4 regions of the Rhizobium sp. NRK18 genome follow, and region 1 is predicted to be linked to each of the others. Evidence: predicted binding sites of a transcription regulator. Region 1 holds the regulator's gene; each other region holds the start of a gene.
What was found. Region 1 encodes PhoB, which activates phosphate uptake and scavenging genes when phosphate is short. Its sites were predicted from a motif close to TGTCATNNANCTGTCAT; they were not measured.
Positions count from the first base shown of each region.

Region 1 (5,406 bases):
TGGAAGGCGCCCTCGAAGGTGATGATATGGAACTTGTCCGGATGCCCCTTGGCATACTGGTAGCGCCGTGCCGTCTTGATGGCGCATTCCAGGGCTTCCGCGCCCGAATTGGTGAAGAACACCTTTTCGGCAAAGGTCGCAGCCGACAGACGCGCAGCCATCTTTTCCTGGCCGGGGTTCTCGTAGACGTTGGACAGGTGCCAGACCTTGCCGGCCTGCGTGGTCAATGCCTCGACGAGATGCGGGTGCGCATGGCCGAGAGAATTGACGGCAACGCCGGCGGCGAAGTCCATATAACGCTGGCCGTCTTCCGTCACGAGCCAAACACCCTCGCCTCGCTCGAAGCGCAGAGGTGCTCTTGCATAGGTATCGTAGAGCGGACCGTTCTGAGCCATGGCGCTGACCTTTCCTGGGCTATGTTGGCTGGGCACAAATAAAAAAGACCGCCTTTTGGGCGGTTGCCGCACTATCATCATATAGGGTGCCGATGTCAACAAATCACCCGCAAAATCAGGCCATCGCAGGGCTTCGTGAAAAAGCGGGAACGACCTCGCAACAGACCGGCGGCCGAAAAAATTTCAAACAGCAAGTTGGGGAAAACCGAGAAATCGAATCGCGATGATTCCGGCGACTCTTGTCACGGAGTCAGGCTGGCACTAGGTTAAACATGCATTAAGAATTTGCGCTTGGCGGAAAAAAGTCACCCGGCAGTACAAGAGGCGTACTCCGTTCCGAAGGAATTCGGGACACGGTGAAGGATTCTGCCATGCATTGGACTGCAGGCGGAGAAGACCCAATGAACTGGACAGACGAACGCGTTGAAAAGCTTAAGAAATTGTGGGCGGATGGGCTGAGCGCCAGCCAGATCGCCGCACAGCTCGGTGGCGTCAGCCGCAATGCCGTCATCGGCAAGGTTCACCGTCTCAACCTTCCCGGACGCGCAAAGTCCGGCGGCGCGTCCTCGGCGGCACGCACGGTCAAGCGCCCCGTGACCGCACCGAAGGCTCCGAACTATGCAGCCCGCGTTACGACCCGCACCGTCACCCGTACGGCAGGCGCCACGGCACTGAAGGAAGAGGTCGAAATCAACGCGATCCAGGAGCATCGCTACGTTCCCGCCTCGAACGTCGTCGTGCCGATATCCCGCCGCCTGGCCCTGACGGAACTGACCGAACGCACCTGCAAGTGGCCGGTCGGCGATCCGCTGCAGGACGACTTCCATTTCTGCGGCTGCGAGTCCCCGGACAATTCGCCGTACTGCAATTATCACGCCCGCCTCGCCTATCAGCCGACCAGCAGCGACCGCCGTCGCGCCGCAGCGGCCAGCTGATCGCGGCGGAGCGACCGAACAGACCATCATGACGAACGGGCCTGCGGGCCCGTTTTTCGTTTCCGGCTGCGAGAAGTCAAAAGAAAACCCCGCTGTGAACAGCGGGGTTCAGAAGCATTCGGATGAAAATTCCAGGAGGTCAGACTTCCATGGAATAGCCGGCACCACGCACGGTGCGGATGACGTCCTGCATGTTGGAGAAGTTCAGCGCCTTGCGCAGACGGCCGACGTGAACGTCGACCGTGCGTTCGTCGACATAGATGTCATGGCCCCAGACGCCGTCGAGCAGCTGGGAACGCGAGAAGACGCGGCCCGGGGACGCCATCAGGAATTCCAGAAGCCGGAACTCGGTCGGGCCGAGGCGGACTTCACGGCTCTTGCGGTGGACACGATGCGTTTCGCGGTCGAGCTCGATATCGCCGCAGCGAAGCACGGCGGAGAGAACTTCCGGATGGGCACGACGGAGCATGGCCCGAACGCGGGCCATCAGTTCGGGCATCGAGAACGGCTTGACGACATAATCATCGGCACCGGTCGACAGTCCGCGAACGCGTTCGCTTTCCTCACCGCGCGCCGTCAGCATGATGATCGGCAGCCGTTCGGTCTCAGGGCGCATGCGCAGGCGACGGCAGAGCTCGATGCCGGGAACGCCCGGCAGCATCCAGTCGAGCAGGAGAAGGTCGGGCACGCGCTCCTTGAGGCGGATTTCCGCCTCGTCGCCGCGCATGATCGCCTCGACTTCGTAGCCCTCGGATTCCAGATTGTAGCGAAGAAGCTCGCTCAGAGCTTCCTCGTCTTCAACAACCGCTATTTTCGGGACCATTCACGGTTCTCCAACTTATCGAGCCGTCACTCGGACGTCACGCCCATGGTCGACGTGTTGTCGTCCTTCGGACGCTCACCTTCCGGCTGGCTGCCGGTGGTCATGTAGTAGATCGTCTCGGCGATGTTCGTGGCATGATCGCCGATACGCTCGATGTTCTTGGCGCAGAAGAGAAGATGCGTGCAGGTGGTGATGTTGCGCGGATCTTCCATCATGTAGGTCAGGAGTTCGCGGAACAGCGACGTATGGATCGCGTCGATTTCCTCGTCGCGGTCGCGGATCGACTTGGCCTTTTCCGCCGAGCGGCTGGAGTAGACGTCGAGCACTTCCTTGAGCTGCACCGAGGCCAGTTCGGACAGGTGTTCCAGGCCGCGGGCGAGCTTGCGCGGGACGCCGGTGCCCTGCACCGCGATGACGCGCTTGCCGATGTTCTTGGCAAGGTCGCCGACGCGTTCAAGGTCGGCCGCGATGCGGATCGAGCCCATGATTTCGCGCAGGTCGGCGGCAACCGGCTGGCGGCGTGCGATGGTGACGACGGCCGCGTCGCCGATTTCGCGCTCGCCGGTGTCGAGAATGACGTCGTCGGAGATCAGCTTCTGGGCAAGCGCCAGATCGCCGGTCACGAGAGCCTGAACGGACTCGCTGACCATCTGCTCGGCAAGACCACCCATTTCGGAGATCCGGCGCTGCAGGAACTTCAATTCGTCGTCGTAAGCCGACATGAGATGCTGTTGTGTCGAGGGCATGGTGGTGTTCCCTGATATCTTGAGGCAGGCTTCAGCGCGGCTGCGGATCAGCCGAAGCGACCGGTGACGTAGTCCTGCGTGCGGCTTTCCTTCGGAGAGGTGAAGATCTTCGCCGTCTCGTCGAATTCGACCAGTTCACCGAGATACATGAAGGCGGTCTGGCGCGAGACGCGGGCAGCCTGCTGCATGTTGTGCGTGACGATGACGATCGTGTAGTCGGCGCGCAGCTCGTCGATCAGCTCCTCGATCTTGGCGGTCGAGAGCGGGTCGAGAGCGGAGGCCGGTTCGTCGAGCAGAATGATCTCCGGCTTGACGGCAACGGTGCGGGCGATGCAGAGGCGCTGCTGCTGACCGCCGGACAGGCTGAGACCGCTGGCATGCAGCTTGTCCTTCACCTCGTTCCAGAGGGCCGCGCGGGTCAGGGCCGCTTCCACGCGCTCGTCCATCTCGCTCTTGTTGAGATTTTCGTAGAGGCGGATGCCGAAGGAGATGTTCTCGTAGATCGACATCGGGAACGGGGTCGGCTTCTGGAAGACCATGCCGACCTTGGTGCGCAGCAGGTTGAGGTCCTTCGACTTGTCGAGAATGTTCTCGCCGTCGATCAGCACCTCACCCTCGGCGCGCTGCTTTGGATAAAGCTCATAGATCCGGTTGAGGACACGCAGCAGGGTCGACTTGCCACAGCCCGACGGACCGATGAAGGCGGTGACGCTGCGCTCCGGCAGGGACAGGCTGATGTCCTTGAGGGCTTTGCTGTTGCCGTAGTAGAAGTTGAGATTCTTGATCTCGATCTTTGCCTTTTCGGCAGTCTTCTGCGGCGCGACTTTGTCTAGGGAAAGCATCTGGCTCATCTGTCCTCTCTGCGTCCGGTCAGGCTACGGGAAATTACGCTCAAACCCAAGACGGTCATGGTTATGATCAATGCGCCGGTCCAGGCCAATTGCTGCCATTCTTCATAGGGGCTGAGGGCAAACTGGAAGATCGTCACCGGCAGGCTCGCCATCGGAGCATTGAGGTTAGAACTCCAGAACTGGTTGTTGAGCGCGGTAAACAGAAGCGGCGCGGTTTCGCCGGAAATGCGGGCGACGGCCAGCAGGACACCGGTGACGATGCCCGAGCGGGCGGCGCGGTAGGCGACCGAGCGGATGACGATCCAGCGTGGGGCGCCGATGGCCGTGCCGGCTTCACGCAGTGCATTCGGCACGAGGCTCAGCATGTCTTCGGTCGTGCGCAGCACCACGGGGATGACGAGCACGGCGAGTGCGAAAGAGCCGGCCAGCGCCGAGAAGTGGCCCATGGGCCGCACCACGATTTCGTAGATGAACAGGCCGACGACAATCGAGGGCGCCGACAGCAGGATGTCGTTGATGAAGCGCACGACCATGGTCAGCTTGCTGAAGCGGCCGTATTCGGCCATGTAGGTGCCGGCCAGGATGCCGATAGGCGTGCCGACGAACATGGCGATGATGGTCACGATCAGGCTGCCGAAGATGGCATTCAGAAGGCCGCCCTCCTCGCCCGGAGGCGGGGTCATTTCGGTGAAGACCTGAATGTTCAGGCCGGCGGCGCCCTTGTAGACCAGTGCGCCGAGAATGAGCGCGAGCCAGGCGATGCCGATGCCGGCGGCGACGACGCACAGCGACATCATCACGGTATTCTTGATCTTGCGACGGGGATAGATCGAGGACATCGGTCAGGCTCCCTTCTTGCTCTCGATGCGCATCAGCATGTAGCGCGCGATGGCAAGGATGATGAAGGTAATGATGAAGAGGATCAGACCGAGAGCGATCAGCGAGGACGTGTACATTTCGCCGTCCGCTTCGGTGAATTCGTTGGCGATCGTCGCGGAGATCGTCGTGCTCGGCGCAAAGAGCGAGGCACTGATGCGGTGCGCGTTACCGATGACGAAGGTGACGGCCATGGTCTCGCCCAGTGCACGGCCGAGGCCGAGCATGACGCCGCCCATGATGCCGACGCGAGTATAGGGGACCACGACGTTCTTCATCACTTCCCAGGTGGTGCAGCCGATGCCGTAGGCGGATTCCTTCAGAACCGACGGTACGGTGTCGAACACATCCTTGGTGATCGACGAAATGAACGGCAGGACCATGATCGCCAGGATCAGCGAGGAGGTCAGCAGGCCGATGCCGTAGGGCGGACCGGCAAACAGGCTGGAGAGGATCGGGACGCCGTGGAAGAAATCGATGACGAAGGGCTGAACTTTCGTCTGGATGAACGGTGCGAAGACGAACAGGCCCCAGATACCATAGATGATCGACGGAATGCCGGCGAGCAGCTCGATGGCGATGCCGATCGGGCGACGCAACGGACGCGGGCAGAGTTCGGTCAGGAAGATGGCGATGCCGATGCCGATCGGCACGGCGATCAGGATGGCGATGGCGGACGTTACGATGGTGCCGTAGATCGGAGCCGCGGCGCCGAAGTTTTCCTTCACCGGGTTCCAGCTTTCGGTGACCAGGAAGGAAAAGCCGAACTTGGACAGCGCG
Region 1 covers NZ_JANFMV010000001.1:3,458,351-3,463,756, forward strand. Annotated here, with positions in the region: gene NN662_RS16375 (aspartate aminotransferase family protein) at 1-395, opposite strand, end outside; gene NN662_RS16380 (GcrA family cell cycle regulator) at 797-1,330, shown strand; gene phoB (phosphate regulon transcriptional regulator PhoB) at 1,470-2,153, opposite strand; gene phoU (phosphate signaling complex protein PhoU) at 2,180-2,899, opposite strand; gene pstB (phosphate ABC transporter ATP-binding protein PstB) at 2,947-3,750, opposite strand; gene pstA (phosphate ABC transporter permease PstA) at 3,747-4,589, opposite strand; gene pstC (phosphate ABC transporter permease subunit PstC) at 4,593-5,406, opposite strand, start outside.

Region 2 (5,406 bases), 1.5 Mb from region 1:
ATTGGCCTCGCCCGCCAGACGGCTTTGCGGCATCACACGCTTGCGCAGGACTTCCGATATCGCCGAGTCGCCGTGCATTTCGCCGTCGACTTCCAGTTCCGGCGCCTTTTCCTCCACGATCGCCAATGCGCGGCGCATCTTCGCCGAGCTTTCCGAATCGCGCGAGCCGAAGTTGGAATGCGAGACGAGAGCGGCCTTCGGCGTGATACCGAAGCGGCGGATTTCCTGCGCGGCCATGATCGTCATTTCGGCGACCTCTTCGGCCGACGGATTGTAGGTGACGTAGGTGTCGGTGAAGAAGGTTGCGCCGCGCTGCGAGATCAGCAGGCTGAGGCCGGAGAAATCGAGGACGCCATCCTTCTTGCCGATGATCTGGCGAATGTCGCGAAGATGGCGGTCGTAGCGGCCTTCCAGGCCGCAGATCTGGGCATCCGCCTCGCCACGCTTCACGGCAAGCGCGCCGATGACGGTGGTGTTGGTACGCACGATGGTACGCGCGGCTTCCGGAGTGACGCCGCGGCGTCCGACCAGCGCGAAATAGTCGTCCACATATTCGCGGAAGCGCGGATCGTCCTCCGGGTTGACCACGTCGAAATCGGTATGGGGCCGGATCTTCAGGCCGTAGCGCTTCAGGCGCATTTCCAGAATCTGCGGACGACCGATCAGGATCGGCCGGGCAATGCCTTCCTCAAGCAGGATCTGGGCGGCGCGCAGCACGCGTTCGTCTTCGCCTTCGGAGAAGATCACCCGCTTGCGCTCGGCGCTCTTGGCGGCGGCAAAGATCGGCTTCATCAGGAAGCCGGAGCGGAAGACGAAACGGTTCAACTGGTCGAGATAGGCGTCGAAATCGGCGATCGGACGGCTTGCGACGCCGCTCTCCTCGGCGGCCTTGGCGACGGCAGGCGCGATGCGCAGGATCAGGCGCGGGTCGAAGGGCGAGGGGATGAGGTAGGTGGGGCCGAAGACCGGCGTCTCGCCGGAATAGGCGCGGGCGGCGACGTCCGAGACTTCCTCGCGGGCGAGAGCCGCGATGGCGCGAACCGCGGCGAGCTTCATCTCTTCGTTGATGGTGGTCGCGCCGCAATCGAGTGCGCCGCGGAAGATGTACGGGAAACAGAGAACGTTGTTGACCTGGTTCGGGAAGTCCGACCGCCCGGTGCAGATCATCGCGTCGGGCCGCGCCTCACGGGCGAGATCCGGCATGATTTCCGGCGTCGGATTGGCGAGCGCCATGATCAGCGGCTTTTCCGCCATCTGGGCGAGCAGCTCCGGCTTCAGCACGCCGGCGGCGGACAGGCCGAGGAAGACGTCGGCGTCGGCGATCGACTCGGCCAGAACCCGCTTGTCGCTCTTTTGCGCATAGATCGATTTCCAGCGGTCCATCAGGGCCTCGCGACCCTCGTAGACCAGGCCTTCGATGTCGTGGACCCAGATGTTCTCGCGCTTGGCGCCGAGACTCACCAGCAGGTTGAGGCAGGCAAGTGCCGCCGCGCCGGCGCCCGAGGCGACGATCTTGACCTTTTCAATGTCCTTGCCCGCAAGCTCCAGACCGTTCAGCACGGCTGCGGCGACGATGATGGCGGTGCCATGCTGGTCATCGTGGAAGACCGGGATGTTCATGCGTTCGCGCAGCTGCTGCTCGACCTCGAAGCATTCCGGCGCCTTGATATCCTCGAGGTTGATGCCGCCAAAGGTCGGCTCGAGCGCCGAAATGGTGCTCACCATGCCTTCGACGGTCGGTTCGGCCACTTCGATGTCGAACACGTCGATGTCGGCGAATTTCTTGAAGAGGACGGCCTTGCCTTCCATCACGGGCTTGGAGGCGAGTGGGCCGATATTGCCGAGGCCGAGGACGGCTGTGCCGTTGGAGATCACGCCGACGAGATTGGCGCGTGAGGTGTAGTCGGCAGCCGTTTCCGGATTATCGCGGATGGCGAGGCAGGGGGCTGCGACCCCGGGCGAATAGGCGAGCGCCAGATCGCGCTGGTTGCCGAGCGGCTTGGTCGCCTGGATCTCGAGTTTTCCGGGGGACGGATATCGGTGGTAGAAGAGGGCCTGTTCGTCCAGATCGCCGCTGCGCGGGCCAGTGGTGTTGTTCGGCTTGTCTGGAGCGTTCATCCCATGCTTCTCCGTCTTTTGTGGCGCTTTGGCGATGGCTGTTACATCAATCCTGTCGCCGGGGGTATCCAAAATATCGTCTCAGCGGCGATATTGCGCGCATTTTAGCTTCGTATGAAGCCCACCGCCGCCATTGTCATCTTCCTGAAACAAGACTCTGTTTTTGACAGTCATAATTGGATTGAACCAGTCGATCGGTGGATGACAAGATGGAAGCCAGACGTTTCAGGACCCTTTTCATTTCGGACGTGCACCTGGGCTCGAAGGCCGCGAAGGCGGACTACCTTCTGGATTTCCTGCGCTATCACGAGGCGGAAACGATCGTGCTCGTCGGCGATATCGTCGACGGCTGGCGTCTGAAGCGCAGCTGGTTCTGGCCGCAGAACTGCAACGACGTGGTTCAGAAGCTTCTGCGCAAGGCGCGCAAGGGCACCCGCATCATCTATATTCCGGGCAATCACGACGAATTCCTGCGCGATTTCCCCGGCATGCATTTCGGCGGCATTGAGGTGATGGAACGGGCCATCCACGAAGCGGCAGACGGCCGCAAGTACCTGATCCTGCACGGTGACGAATTCGATGTCGTCGTTCGCAACATCCGTCTGCTCGCCTATCTCGGCGACTGGGCCTATGACGCCGCCATTCGGCTCAACATCGTGATTGCCGCCATCCGCCGTCGCATCGGCCTGCCGTACTGGTCGTTCTCCGCATGGGCCAAGCTGCAGGTCAAGCACGCCGTCAACTTCATCGGCGAGTTCCAGAAGTGTGTCGTCGACGAAGCCCGCCGTCACAATGTCGACGGTGTCATCTGCGGTCATATTCACCACGCCGTCATGGAAGACATGGACGACATCCGCTACATCAACACCGGCGACTGGGTGGAAAGCTGCACGGCCGTTGCCGAGCATGACGACGGCACGTTCGAGCTGATCACCTGGCAGCAGATCACGGCTGAAGAACCTTTGCCGATACAGCTGGCTCCGCCGCTGAAGCTGCAGTCCGACAAGGCCGCCTGAGCGCCGGATTTGCCCGCTGCCGGGAACAGCCCCAAGGCTTGTCCCGGCAGGGTGCGACCACAGTGGCACGTTTGCAATGCGAAGGTTATTTTGCCGCGACATTCGGGACTGTGGCTGCCGGCAGCCGTGACACCGGTGCTGCCGGAGGGTAAACAGGCAAGACTCAGTAATGCAATGAAGATTGGCGTATATTGTCTGCCGAAACGGGTACTCCTGCAGCCTTCGTATTCGAGACGCCCGGGGCGTCTGGTGCCAGTCGGCTCGTGCTGACCGGCGACTGGCGCAACACGACGATTTCACCGGTCATCGATCCGCTGCGCGAAATCGCCGCCAAGGGACTGCCCAGGGCGCTGGTGATCGATGTCTCGGGTCTCGGCGGTATCGATACGGCGGGTGCCTGGCTTATCCGACGGATCGAGATGAAGGCCCGCGAGGCCGGCACGGACGTGACGGTCACGGGCGAAAGCGCCGGGTTAAAGGAACTGCTGGCCGCCATTCCCGAAAAGGTCTCCGACGGCAAGACGGCACCTCGCCAGGTGGCGCTCACGGAGCGCATCTTCGCTCCGGTCGGCCGGCTGACCATCGCCTTCTGGAGCGATTTCGAAGCGTCGATGTACATTCTCGGTTCCGCCGTGCGCGGGGCGCAGATGAAACTCGGGCGCGGCAGCGGCGTCTCGCCGGCGGCGATTGCCAACCAGGTCGACCGCATGGGCGTTCGGGCTATCCCGATCATCCTGCTGATGTCGTTCCTGATCGGCGCGATCATCGCCCAGCAGGGCGCCTTCCAGCTTCGCTATTTCGGCGCCGAGGTGTTTGTCGTCGATCTGGTCGGCATCCTGCAGCTGCGCGAAATCGGCGTCCTCTTGACCGCGATCATGATCGCCGGCCGCTCGGGCAGCGCCATCACCGCCGAAATCGGCTCGATGAAGATGCGCGAAGAGATCGACGCGCTGAAGGTGATCGGGCTCAATCCGGTGGGCGTGTTGATCTTTCCGCGCCTGGTCGCGCTCACCATCGCTCTGCCGCTGCTGACGATCGTCGCCAATTTCGCGGCGCTCGGGGGGGCGGCGATCATCGCCTGGGTCTATTCCGGCATCACCTTCGAAGTGTTCCTGACACGGCTGCGCGATGCCATCGACTATTCGACGATCATTTCCGGCATGGTGAAAGCGCCGTTCATGGCGCTGATTGTCGGCGTGGTCGCGGCGCTCGAGGGCATGAAGGTCGGCGGCAGCGCGGAATCGCTCGGCCAGCACGTGACCGCTTCTGTGGTGAAATCCATCTTCGTCGTCATTCTCGTGGACGGGCTGTTCGCCATGTTCTACGCGGCCATCGATTTTTAAAGGGCGCGGGGATGGATCAGGCCACTCAGGAAAAGACGAGCGAGGGCGAACGGGAGGTCATCCTCTCGGTGCGCGACCTGACCGTCGGCTTCGGCGAGAAGCTGGTGCTCGACAAGCTCAATCTCGACGTATATCGCGGCGAGATTCTCGGCTTTGTCGGCGGCTCGGGGACGGGCAAGTCGGTGCTGATGCGCACGGTTCTGCGCCTGCTGCCGCGGCAATCCGGCAAGATCACCATTCTCGGCAAGAATTACGACGAGCTCAGCGAGAGCGAACATTTCCAGCTCGACATGCGGCTGGGTGTGCTTTTCCAGCACGGTGCGCTGTTTTCGTCGCTGACGGTCAAGGAAAACATCCAGGTTCCGATGCGCGAGTATCTGGACCTGCCGAAGGAACTGATGGACGAGCTCGCCTATCTGAAGATCCAGATGGTGGGACTGGCGCCGGACGCGGCCGACAAGTTCCCGTCGGAGCTTTCCGGCGGCATGATCAAGCGCGCGGCGCTGGCGCGCGCCCTGGCGCTCGATCCCGACCTCGTCTTCCTCGACGAGCCGACCTCCGGCCTAGACCCGATCGGCGCCGCCGAATTCGACGAACTCATTGCCCGGCTGCGCGATACGCTGGGTTTGACCGTTTACATGGTGACACACGACCTCGATAGTCTGTTTTCCGTCTGCGACCGTATTGCAGTGCTTGGACAGAAGCGGGTATTGGTCGAGGGAACATTGGAAGACATGCTCTCGTTCGAGGACGACTGGGTGCAATCCTATTTCCGCGGCAAGCGGGCCCGCTCGATCGTCGGCCGGACATGAGCGCCATGTCGGTACAGTGGAAGGACTGAATGGAAACGAAAGCCAACTACACCATCGTCGGTATCTTCACGCTGCTGATCATCGCGGCGGCGTTCGGCTTCGTCTACTGGATGTCCG
Region 2 covers NZ_JANFMV010000001.1:1,924,420-1,929,825, forward strand. Annotated here, with positions in the region: gene NN662_RS08855 (NADP-dependent malic enzyme) at 1-2,118, opposite strand, end outside; gene NN662_RS08860 (UDP-2,3-diacylglucosamine diphosphatase) at 2,328-3,134, shown strand; gene NN662_RS08865 (ABC transporter permease) at 3,323-4,477, shown strand; gene NN662_RS08870 (ABC transporter ATP-binding protein) at 4,489-5,289, shown strand; gene NN662_RS08875 (MlaD family protein) at 5,319-5,406, shown strand, end outside.
Region 2: NN662_RS08860 (UDP-2,3-diacylglucosamine diphosphatase) is a predicted target of PhoB. The motif match lies at 2,253-2,269, and genes of this name have one in related genera.

Region 3 (5,406 bases), 1.9 Mb from region 1:
ACGGTGCCCTTCTTCAGGAACATGCGGTCGAGCGCGACGTCCATGTTGCCGGTGTGGAACAGGCCAAGCAGCTTGCCGGTGTTGGTACCGGCGGCTGCATCCAGTTCCGTCTTGGAGGTTGCGAGCGTGTAGCCGGCATCCTTGAACTGGGCGATGTAGTCGTTGTCGTCCTTGCGCTTGGAGCCGGGGACATCCTTCGACAGGAAGTAGGCCGAACCGCCTCCGAGGATGACGTCGGGCTGGGTCTTCATGAACATGCCGACGATCTCGGCCTTGTCGGCACGCTTGCGGGTGTGGGCGATGACGGCGGCCGGGGTCGCGTCTTCGATTTCGGCGGTGGAAACGACGCCGATCGACTTCTTGGTCGTGCGGCGCAGCGCTTCGGCGATCGTCTCGACCTTCGGATCGTCAAGGCTTGCCGGGGTGCGGTCGGCATAGACGCCAAGGGCGTTCACGCGCGACTTGTGGCCGGTCATGTAGGCCGACATGGTGTTGGCCGAGTCGGTGGCGATCGAATGGGTCGACGAGGTGCCGATGAAGGCCATGTGATCGAGATCGTCGATGTTCAGACGACCGTTGGCCTTACCCTCGGTCATGCCCTTCGACATGATGCGGGCGGCGGTGCGGTGGGCGACCGAAAGGCCGTCACCGAGGAAGAAGATGATGTTCTTGGCCTTCGGCGCAGCCGGGGTGCCGTAGACGTTCCAGGTAACCGACTTGGTTTCATCGCCGGCCTTGACTTCGACGGTGTAATCGCCGGCCGAGGCAAGCGCCAGATCGCGCAGGATCAGGGCCGAGCCGAGGACGGCGTCGTCCTTGCCCTTTTCTTCGGCGACGAATTCGGCCGGCTTGCCGAAGACTTCGGCATAGGGCTTGCCGTTGACGGTGACAGCGACATCACCCTCACCGTAGACCTTGTCGAGCTCGACCTTGAAGTCGAACGGCGAGTTGACGAGGATCGTGGCACGATCGAGCGGATAGACGGTGGCGGCATGCGCGGCACCGGCCAGCATGGTTGCGGCGGCAAGCGCCGAAAAACACTTCATCATGGTCTCTCTCCTTAGGCAGGGAATTGCGACACACGTCGGATAGTCCCTGACCATGACACTTGGATGAAGGCCACATCCCCTGACGGGCAGGGCAAGAGCCGGCACGGGAGCCGGAGTTGGCTAAAAAAAACTCGCATTTGACCGGGCGAGTCTGCTATAAACGCTCAAGTTGACAGTTTGACTGGTTCCGAAGTTCCTCTTCGGAACCTGTTTTCTTTTGTCCCTATGCACAACGAACGGGACGCGCAGTAAGGAAAAGGAAATGGTTGAGAAAGTTCCGATGACCCCGGGTGGTTTCACCAAGCTCAACGAAGAGCTTCGCTGGCGCCAGCAGGAGGAACGCCCGAGAATCATCGAGGCGATCGCCGAAGCGCGCGCCCATGGCGACCTTTCGGAAAACGCAGAGTACCACGCCGCCAAGGAAGCGCAGAGCCACAATGAGGGCCGCATCGGCGAGCTGGAAGACCTGATTGCCCGTGCGGAAGTCATCGACCTCACGAAAATGTCCGGTTCCACCGTCAAGTTCGGCGCGACCGTCAAGCTCGTCGATGAAGACACCGAAGAGGAAAAGACCTACCAGATCGTCGGCGACCAGGAAGCCGATGTGAAGGCGGGCCGCATTTCCATCTCGTCGCCGATAGCCCGCGCACTGATCGGCAAGGAGGAAGGCGATTCCATCGAAGTGAACGCCCCCGGCGGCTCCAAGGCCTACGAAATCCTCGCCGTCAGCTGGGGCTGAGCGCGACCGTGACGGTCGCAAGCAAGGCCACCGCCCATCAAGGCGCGGTGGCCGATCTCCGCGAAATCGACATCATCGCGCCGAACTTCAAGCAGCGGCTGTCGGGGGTCACCTCGACGATCATCCAGCTCGTTCCGGTGCAGCGCCGGCTCGGCCAGCGCATTGCCGTTCTCGGATCCGGCCTGCCGGCCACCCTGCCCCATATCCGCTACCGCGACCTCTGGCGCCTGTGGACGCCGCCGAAGGGCAAGCGCTTCCGCGTCTGGCACGCGCGGCGCAACATCGAGATGCTGCCGGCGATCATCCTGCGCGACCTCCTGCGCATGCCATTGAAGATCGTCTTCACCTCCGCCTCGCAGCGCCGCCACACCGGCTGGACGAAATTCCTGATTTCGAAGATGGACGCGGTGATCGCCACCAGCGCCAAGACGGCGGCCTATCTTGAGGTCGAAAGCACCGTAAGCCTGCATGGCATCGACACGACGCGATTTTCGCCGCCGGCCGACAAGGCCGAGGCAAAGCGCGCACTCGGCCTTGATCCGGCGCAGAAGATCGCCGGCTGCTTCGGCCGTGTTCGCCGCCAGAAGGGAACCGATCTCTTCGTCGACACCATGATCCGGCTTCTGCCGCAGCGGCCAGACTGGTCGGCGATCATCGCCGGCCGCGCCACCCCGCAGCATGTAGAATTCGAAAACGGCCTGAAGGAGAAGGTGAAGGCAGCCGGCCTTGCCGACCGGATTTTGTTTGTCGGCGAGCACACCAACATCAACGACTGGTACCGCGGCCTCGACCTCTTCATCGCCCCGCAGCGCTGGGAAGGTTTCGGCCTGACCCCGCTCGAAGCCATGGCCACCGCCGTCCCCGTCATCGCCACCGACGTCGGCGCCTTTCCGGAACTGATCGAGACGGGAGACGCCGAAACCGGCACCATCATCCCCCGCGACAACCTCGACGCCATGGCGGAAGCGACCGCTCAGTTCATGGACGACGAACCAAGGCGCGAACGGGCGGGAGCGAATGCGCTCGCCCACGCGCGCCATAACTTCGCGATCGAAAGCGAGGCGGAGCGGCTTGGGGCGGTTTATGCGAAGGTGATGGGCGGTTAGGCGAACGAGCGTCGACAAAATAGTGCCTTATGAGCAGGCGCCACCACCGCAGTACCAAACGCGGCCAGGCGTCGAAAGGCGCAAAAGGACGGCTACAAAGGTTCGCCGACCTCGCAAAAGATTACGTTAGCCCTATTCTTCTTGATCCACCGGTAAAGCGCGACATCCGCCTTTTCGTGAAAATTGTCATGCGCATGGGCCTGGTCATAAAAATGCCCGCCGGTCCACTTCACACCAATCCCACAAACATGAATTTTGTCAGCGTCAGGGAAGCGCCTCATCGCATATTCGACAGCAAGCATGCCTGTCGATAGCCGACTGCCGGCAAAATACGCAGGCATGCCAACCCTGTGTTTTTTGAAGGCGTGCCACCAATTCCGTGGGTTGGCAATCGCGACAAGCCATCGGACAAAAGAATAGTGGCAGTAATTGAACCACCACTGCTCCCAATTGCTGAGCTCCTTGCCAGTCTTGTATTTGAAGTTGACATCCTTGAGCCAATCCTTGCCGACCGGATCCCAATAGACCAACTCATCAAGCTCGACGCCCTCTACCGCGTCTCGATCTGCTCTGTTCTGAACGCCCCGGCTCTGGCGACAGAAATTCAGTGACGCAAAACCAATGCAATGAGCGGCGGAGAAGCGGTCCCTGGCGTAGGCGATCGCACCATTGGCGAGAATTACGACATCGGGCTGAACCGCCGGCCAATGCGGGTTGGGTTTGGAGCCGACCACGAAAATCTGCACCTTGGACTTCTCCTTTGCGGCGGACCCTGGACCAGGCAGGTACGATCAAGCCGGCCTTCCCTGTAAACACACCCAAATCATCTCGAAATGCAAGAGACTGCGGAAGGCGCTGGATAGGGATCCGAATAATAGGTCTCTCAAGGCTTTCTGGCAAAGAGCGCCATATACGCATCGACGATCGCATCTTCCGAAAATTGCCCCAATACGGTCTGATGACCGCCGGCAGCAACCTTGGACGCAAGAGCCTCGTCATTGATCAGCGTCTCGATCGCAGTCGAAAAACCGTCCGTATCGCCGATATCAACCAGCAGACCATTTTCGCCGTGGCGCATGAACCAGGAAGGCCCTTCCGAGCGCGACGACACAACCGGTCGCTTCTGAGCCCAGGCTTCCAGAACGACATTGCCGAGTGGCTCGTGACTGGACGGCATAACGAAAATGTCGCAAGCCGCCACATAAGGTCGCGTATCTTGCAGCCAGCCAAGGAAGCGAACCCGTTCACTGATGCCCAGATTCGCGGCCATTCTTTCCAGATTTTCACGTTCTTCGCCGTCGCCGGCCAACCAGAGATACGCGCCAGGCAACTTGGCAACAGCCGCGATCAGCAACGCGAATTCCTTGCGTGAAACGAACCGTCCCATCGACATGACCACTGGCACGCCTTCCGGCGTATCGACGCTGGCGCGCGTGATGGGAGCGACCGCCGTCACATCGGTGAAATTCGAGATCACCTCGACGCCACGATCCCAACCCAGTGTTTCGCGGACATGCTCTGCAATGCCCGGAGTGTTGCACACCAGAACGTCGGTATTCTTGAAATAGCTGAGGTTCGTCGGGTAGTCGCCGAGCCGCGATATCTTGATAGCGCCCTCATAGGCCGGGATCAGCCTGCTGGCCCGGGTGGCCCACGAAAACAGGGCGTCGGGCTTTTCCCGCCTGACGATCCGCCCGATCCTCATCGGCAGGAGAATGCGATCCGGATGCGCGTTCCGGAAATTGCTCTCGATGATGCGGGCGACGGGTTCAATATCCTTCTTCCACAGTCTCTTCGGCCGTATCACGCAGGTCTGTTCGACGCCGCGCCGGGCCAGACCATTGACCAGATGGACGAAGAATTTCTCGGCGCCGCCGTCCTTGCCGAGGTGGTAGTGCATCACTTTCATGGGCAGAGACTGCTCCTAATGTCTTTCTGCGTCGTCCGCATTCGGACGCGCCCTCAAAGCATGGCGCTGGTAAATCTTGGCCTGGGTCAGAAAGGCATATACCGCACCGGTCATCGCTTCGATAAAGCCGGAAGCGCCACAGCGCCATAGGCCATTTCTAAAATAGAGGCGAAAAAAATAGAGCGGCGGGCTGAAAACGAGGCTGGCGACATTTGCGCGCCGCCCTTCCAAAACACGCTGATCGGCCTTCAACGTCGAATATTTGTTTTCCTTCAGGATCTGCTCATCGATGATGAGAGGCCGAAAATGCAACAGGCTGCCGGTGGGCGATTTGCGGACCTGGCCGTCCGGCACGATTCCCTCATGCACAGCCTGTGAAAGATCATAGCTGCCCTTGCCCTTGCGGATGAGACGCAGGTTCTTGCGTTCCATGACATTTTCCGGAGTGTATCCATATCCGATAAGATAAGGACGGCGGGCAACGCGCCAACCGACGATGTCCTCGGAAACACCGACGAGCTCAGGAAGGCGTTTCAACAAGGCGGCATCCACGCGCTCGTCGGCATCTATATTGAAGCACCAGGGTTGGGCACACTGCTCCAG
Region 3 covers NZ_JANFMV010000001.1:1,545,489-1,550,894, reverse strand. Annotated here, with positions in the region: gene NN662_RS07145 (alkaline phosphatase) at 1-1,049, opposite strand, end outside; gene greA (transcription elongation factor GreA) at 1,312-1,788, shown strand; gene NN662_RS07135 (glycosyltransferase family 4 protein) at 1,836-2,894, shown strand; gene NN662_RS07130 (hypothetical protein) at 2,987-3,640, opposite strand; gene NN662_RS07125 (glycosyltransferase) at 3,778-4,803, opposite strand; gene NN662_RS07120 (glycosyltransferase family 2 protein) at 4,819-5,406, opposite strand, start outside.
Region 3: NN662_RS07145 (alkaline phosphatase) is a predicted target of PhoB. The motif match lies at 1,102-1,118, and genes of this name have one in related genera.

Region 4 (5,406 bases), 900 kb from region 1:
TGTGAAGAACAACATGGAGATCATTCCGGTCTCGCGGATGGGCGAGGTGCTCGAGCACGCGCTCGTTCGCAAGCTCGAGCCGATCGAGTGGGAACCGCCGGCAGACGTGCCTGCAATCGCAGGCAAGGACGCTGCCGACGATTCGGCCGGCACGATCGCGCATTGAGTGCGGCGCGGCCACCTCGTGACCGCTCTGTGACCGAAGTGATACATTTTACCGAAAGGCCGGCATTCATGCCGGCCTTTTTTGTGAAATACGAACGAAAAACGCTTGCTTTTCCCTGCGTAGCAAGGCTTTTGGCTTGCAGCAGGCGATAGCTCCCCTATGCTCTCGCCGAGCTTGATAATGAGTCGTTTCATACCAATGAAAGGGGTGGAAACATGAACAAGAATGAACTCGTGTCCGCAGTTGCAGAAAAGGCCGGTCTGACCAAGGCAGATGCAGCTTCCGCAGTCGACGCGCTCTTCGAAACCGTTCAGGCTGAACTCAAGAACGGTGGCGACATCCGTCTCGCCGGCTTCGGCAGCTTCACCGTTTCGCATCGTGCAGCCTCCAAGGGCCGCAACCCGTCCACGGGCGCGGAAGTCGACATCCCGGCTCGCAACGTTCCGAAGTTCACGGCCGGCAAGGGCCTGAAGGACGCCGTCAACTAATATGGTTGACGCTGTTCCCGGCGCTCCGCAGGGAAGCAGGAATTGAGTTTCAAACCCGGTGCAGCAATGCACCGGGTTTTTCTATTGTGTCCTATCCTTGAGAACACAGCGTCAACACCGCCGGGACCCCCGCGCTCTTGCCCGGTGCGTCGGGATATCCTATCTGTGGGCTGTTCTCAGGGCGGGGTGCAAGTCCCCACCGGCGGTAAGGGGTTCGTCCCCAAGCCCGCGAGCGCCGTTGGACAGGTGTCCGGCGGGTCAGCAGATCCGGTGCAATTCCGGAGCCGACGGTGATAGTCCGGATGGAAGAGAATGAGAGAGACGGTCGCAATCCGGGCGGGGTTCCTGCGCGGGATTGAAGCCGTTTTCCACCTCATGCGTCCTGATTTGTGTTGGTCTCTTTTGGAGAAACAAAGACATGAATCAGAGCTCCCTCGTGCTCAACCCGTCCCGCCCGGTGGCGGCCGCGATCCTGATGGTCGCAGCCGGTGTCGCCTTTGCGGGCATCAATACCGCCACCCAATGGGTGACGATGCGGCTCGGCTTCCCGCCGGCGTCTGCCGCCTTCTGGCAATATGCCTTCGCTTCCGTCCTGTCCGTGCCGGTCATCTGGCGGCTCGGTCTCAGTGCCATGCGCACCGACCGGCCGTGGCATCACCTTCTGCGTGTCGTCCTCTCGGCGCTCGGCGTCGAAGCGTGGGTCGTCGGCCTTGCCTCCGTGCCGATCGGACAGGCGATCGCACTCGTGATGACCTCGCCCTTCTTCATCATCCTTGGTGCCCGCTTCTTCCTTGGCGAGCGGGTAGGGGTGGTGCGCTGGCTGGCGACTGCGACCGGATTTACCGGCGCGATGATCATCCTGCAGCCCTGGTCCGAAGCCTTCACGCCGGCGGCACTCCTGCCGATCATCGCGGCGCTGCTCTGGGGTGGCGCGTCGCTGATCACCAAGAACCTGACGGCCTATGAGAAGCCGGAGACGATCACCATCTGGCTTCTCGTCCTGCTGACGCCGGTCAACGGCGTTCTGGCGGCCGGCGCCGGGTTCGTCGTGCCGACGGACCTGGCGCTGGGGCTTCTGGTGCTGATGGGCGTCCTGACGGCCGCCGCACAGTATCTCCTGACCTGGGCCTACCGCGCCGCCGATGCCGCCTATGTGCAGCCCTTCGACGATCTGAAACTGCCGCTGAACGTGCTCGCCGGCTGGATCGTCTTCGGCTATGCGCCGACCGTCTCCTTCTGGGTCGGTGCGGTCCTGATCCTCGGCGCCTCGCTGTTCATCATGCAGAACGAACGGCGGCGCCGTTCCGCCTGAGCTTCGAGAACCCGGCCCAGAGCCGGGTTTTCTTTGGGTCCTGTGCGAAATTGTCGCATATTGGCGCGCTCTGTCATGCGCCTGTCATGCAGGATGCGCAAAACCGCCTGGTTCCAATTCGAGGAGACAGGGGGTCCCCATGACGACGACTTTTTCCCGCGCGGCGCTGACCGCAGCATTGCTGGCATCGACTGCCGCTGCCGCATTCGCCGAACCCGTGTTCAACCGCATCGCAGCCTTCCCGGTCGCGGAAAACCTGCCGGCCGACAAGGACGTCAAGACGCCGACCTCGTCGGAAATCATCACCGCGACGGAAGACGGTAACACGCTCGTCTATTCCGACAGCCCGCTCGGCGCAGTCGGCTTCGTCGACATCACCGATCCGAAGGCCCCGAAGCCGCTCGGCGCGGTCATGGCCGACGGCGAGCCGACCTCCGTCGCCGCCCGCTTCGGCAAGGTTTTTGCTGCCGTCAACACGTCCGAGGATTACGTCAAGACCGGCGGCAAGCTCCTGACCATCGACGTCAAGAGCCATGCCATCGAGGCCTCCTGCGATCTCGGCGGCCAGCCGGATTCGATCGCCATCGCGCCGGACGGTTCCTTTGCCGCGATCGCCATCGAGAACGAGCGCAATGAAGAGCTGAACGACGGCAAGCTGCCGCAGATGCCGGCGGGCTATCTCGTCACCATTCCCTTCAAGGATGGCGCTGCCGATTGCGGCGGCCTGAAGAAGATCGACGTCACCGGCCTCGCCGAGATCGCTCCGGAAGATCCGGAGCCGGAATTTGTCGACATCAACGACAAGGGCCAGATCGCCCTGACGCTTCAGGAAAACAACCACATCGTCATCGTTGACGGCAAGACCGGCGAAGTCACCTCGCACTTCAGCGCCGGTGCAGTTGACATCGACGGCGTCGACATCAAGAAGGACGGCAAGCTCGACTTCACCGGCTCGCTGAAGGGCGTCAAGCGCGAACCCGACTCCATCCAGTGGCTGGACGACAACCGCGTCGTCGTTGCCGATGAAGGCGATTACGAAGGCGGTTCGCGCGGCTTCACCATCTTCGACACGACCGGCAAGGTGCTCTACGAGTCCGGCCCGAGCCTCGAGCGCGAGATCGCCAAGCTCGGCATGTTCCCCGACAAGCGCGCCGGCAAGAAGGGCGTTGAGCTGGAAGGCCTGGAAGTCGCCAAGTTCGGCGATCAGAACTACATCTTCGTGATGTCCGAGCGCGCTTCCGTCGTCGGCATCTACAAGGACACCGGCGCCGAGCCGGAACTGATGCAGATCGTGCCGTCGGGTATCGCTCCGGAAGGCATCATCGCCGTCCCGCAGCGCAACCTGATCGCCACGGCCAACGAGGCCGACCTGGTGGAAGATGGCGGCGCCCGCTCGCATGTCATGCTCTACGAACTCGGCGAAGGCGAGAAGGCCTTCCCGGAGATCGTTTCGGCCGACGACAAGGACGGCAATCCGATCGGCTTCGGAGCGCTTTCGAGCCTCGCCGCCGACGCCAAGGAACCCGGCAAGCTCTACGCCACCAATGACAGCTTCTATTCGGCTCAGCCGACGATCTTCGTCATCGACGCGACGCAGAAGCCGGCCGTCATCACCGACGCCATCCGCATCACCAAGGACGGCGCGACGATGGAGCACCGCGACATGGAAGGCCTGACGCTGGACGGCAAGGGCGGTTTCTGGATCGCCAACGAAGGCAATCCGGAAAAGGACGTGCCGCACCAGATCTTCCACGCCGGCGCCGATGGTGCCGTCGACCAGGTGATCGACATTCCGGAAGGCATGAACGCCAACCAGGTGCGCTTCGGCTTCGAAGGCATCACCCGCGTCGGCGAAGGTGACGACGAGACGCTGTGGATGGCTGTGCAGCGCGAATGGAAGGATGACGAGAAGGGCTTCGTCAAGCTCGTCTCCTATAAGCCGTCCTCGAAGGAATGGGGCGCCGTACGCTACCCGCTCGACAAGGGCGAAGCCGGCTGGGTCGGCCTGTCGGAAATCACCGCCAATGGCGATTACGCTTACATCGTCGAGCGCGATAACCAGATCGGCGAAGCCGCCAAGATCAAGAAGATCTACAAGGTTGCTCTTTCCGAACTGAAGCCGGCGCCGCTCGGTGGCGAACTGCCGACCGTCAAGAAGGAACTGGCCTACGATCTGCTGCCGGACATGCTGGCCGCAACCCACGGCTATGCCGTCGACAAGATCGAAGGCTTCACGATCGACGCCTCGGGTCAGGCCTATGCCGTGACCGACAATGACGGCGTCGACGACTCTTCGGGCGAAACCCTGTTCTGGGCCGTCAACCTGAACAAGACCAACTGATCTCATATCAGGCTCATCGAAGAAGAGGCCCGGCAGCAATGCCGGGCCTCTTTGACGTTTCCTACCAGCGCTGGTGGACGTGCGGGGCGATCAGCCGGCCGTAGACGTCCTCGGCGGCCTTCATCACGTCGGCGGAAAGCGCCGAAAGCTCGGCTGCCGCAGCGTTCGACTTCGCCTGCGTGGCGTTGCGCGCACCCGGGATGACGACGGTGACGGCATCATGCATCAGGATCCATTTCAGCGCGAAGGCGGCCATGCTTGCACCTTCCGGCACCAGCTTGCGGATCTCATCGACCGCCTGCAGGCCGGCTTCAAACGGCACGCCGGCAAAGGTCTCGCCGACATCGAAGGCTTCGCCGTTGCGGTTGAAGTTGCGGTGGTCCTCGGCGTCGAACTTGGTCTCGGCGGTGATCTTGCCGGTAAGCAGGCCGCTTGCCAGCGGCACGCGGGCGATCACGGCGACGTTCTTCCTACGCGCCTCGTCGAAGAACAGGCCGGCGGGGCGCTGGCGGAACATGTTGAAGATGATCTGCACGCTGACGACGCCCGGATATTCGATGGCCTTCAGCGCTTCCTCGACCTTTTCGACGCTGACGCCGTAATCGCCGATCTTGCCGGCGGCCTTCAGCTCGTCGAGAGCGGCAAACGTCTCGGGGCGATAGAAGACGTCGGTCGGCGGGCAGTGCAGCTGCACGAGGTCGAGCCGCTCGACTCCGAGATTGGCAAGGCTGCGATCGACGAAGGCTTCGAGGTTTTTCTTGTTGTAGCCATCGGCGACATGCGGGTTCAGCCGCCGTCCGGCTTTGGTGGCGACCATGGGGCGCTCGCCGCCGCGTGCCTCCAGCACCTCGGCAATGATCTTCTCCGACCGGCCGTCGCCATAGACGTCGGCCGTATCGATGAAGGTCACGCCGTTGTCGAGCGCGGCGTTCAGCGCCTCGCGGCCATCGGCCTCGCTGACATCGCCCCAGCTGCCGCCGATCTGCCAGGCGCCGAAGCCGATTTCAGAAACAGTGAATGACGTCCGTCCGAATGGGCGGTAATGCATGACAATCCTCCTTGTCTTTCGTTGGCTGCGGCATAGCAGCGGCCTGCGGGC
Region 4 covers NZ_JANFMV010000001.1:2,559,725-2,565,130, reverse strand. Annotated here, with positions in the region: gene lon (endopeptidase La) at 1-166, shown strand, start outside; gene hupB (DNA-binding protein HupB) at 382-654, shown strand; FMN riboswitch at 823-972, shown strand; gene NN662_RS12020 (DMT family transporter) at 1,073-1,966, shown strand; gene NN662_RS12015 (esterase-like activity of phytase family protein) at 2,106-4,307, shown strand; gene NN662_RS12010 (aldo/keto reductase) at 4,369-5,355, opposite strand.
Region 4: NN662_RS12015 (esterase-like activity of phytase family protein) is a predicted target of PhoB. The motif match lies at 2,038-2,054, and genes of this name have one in related genera.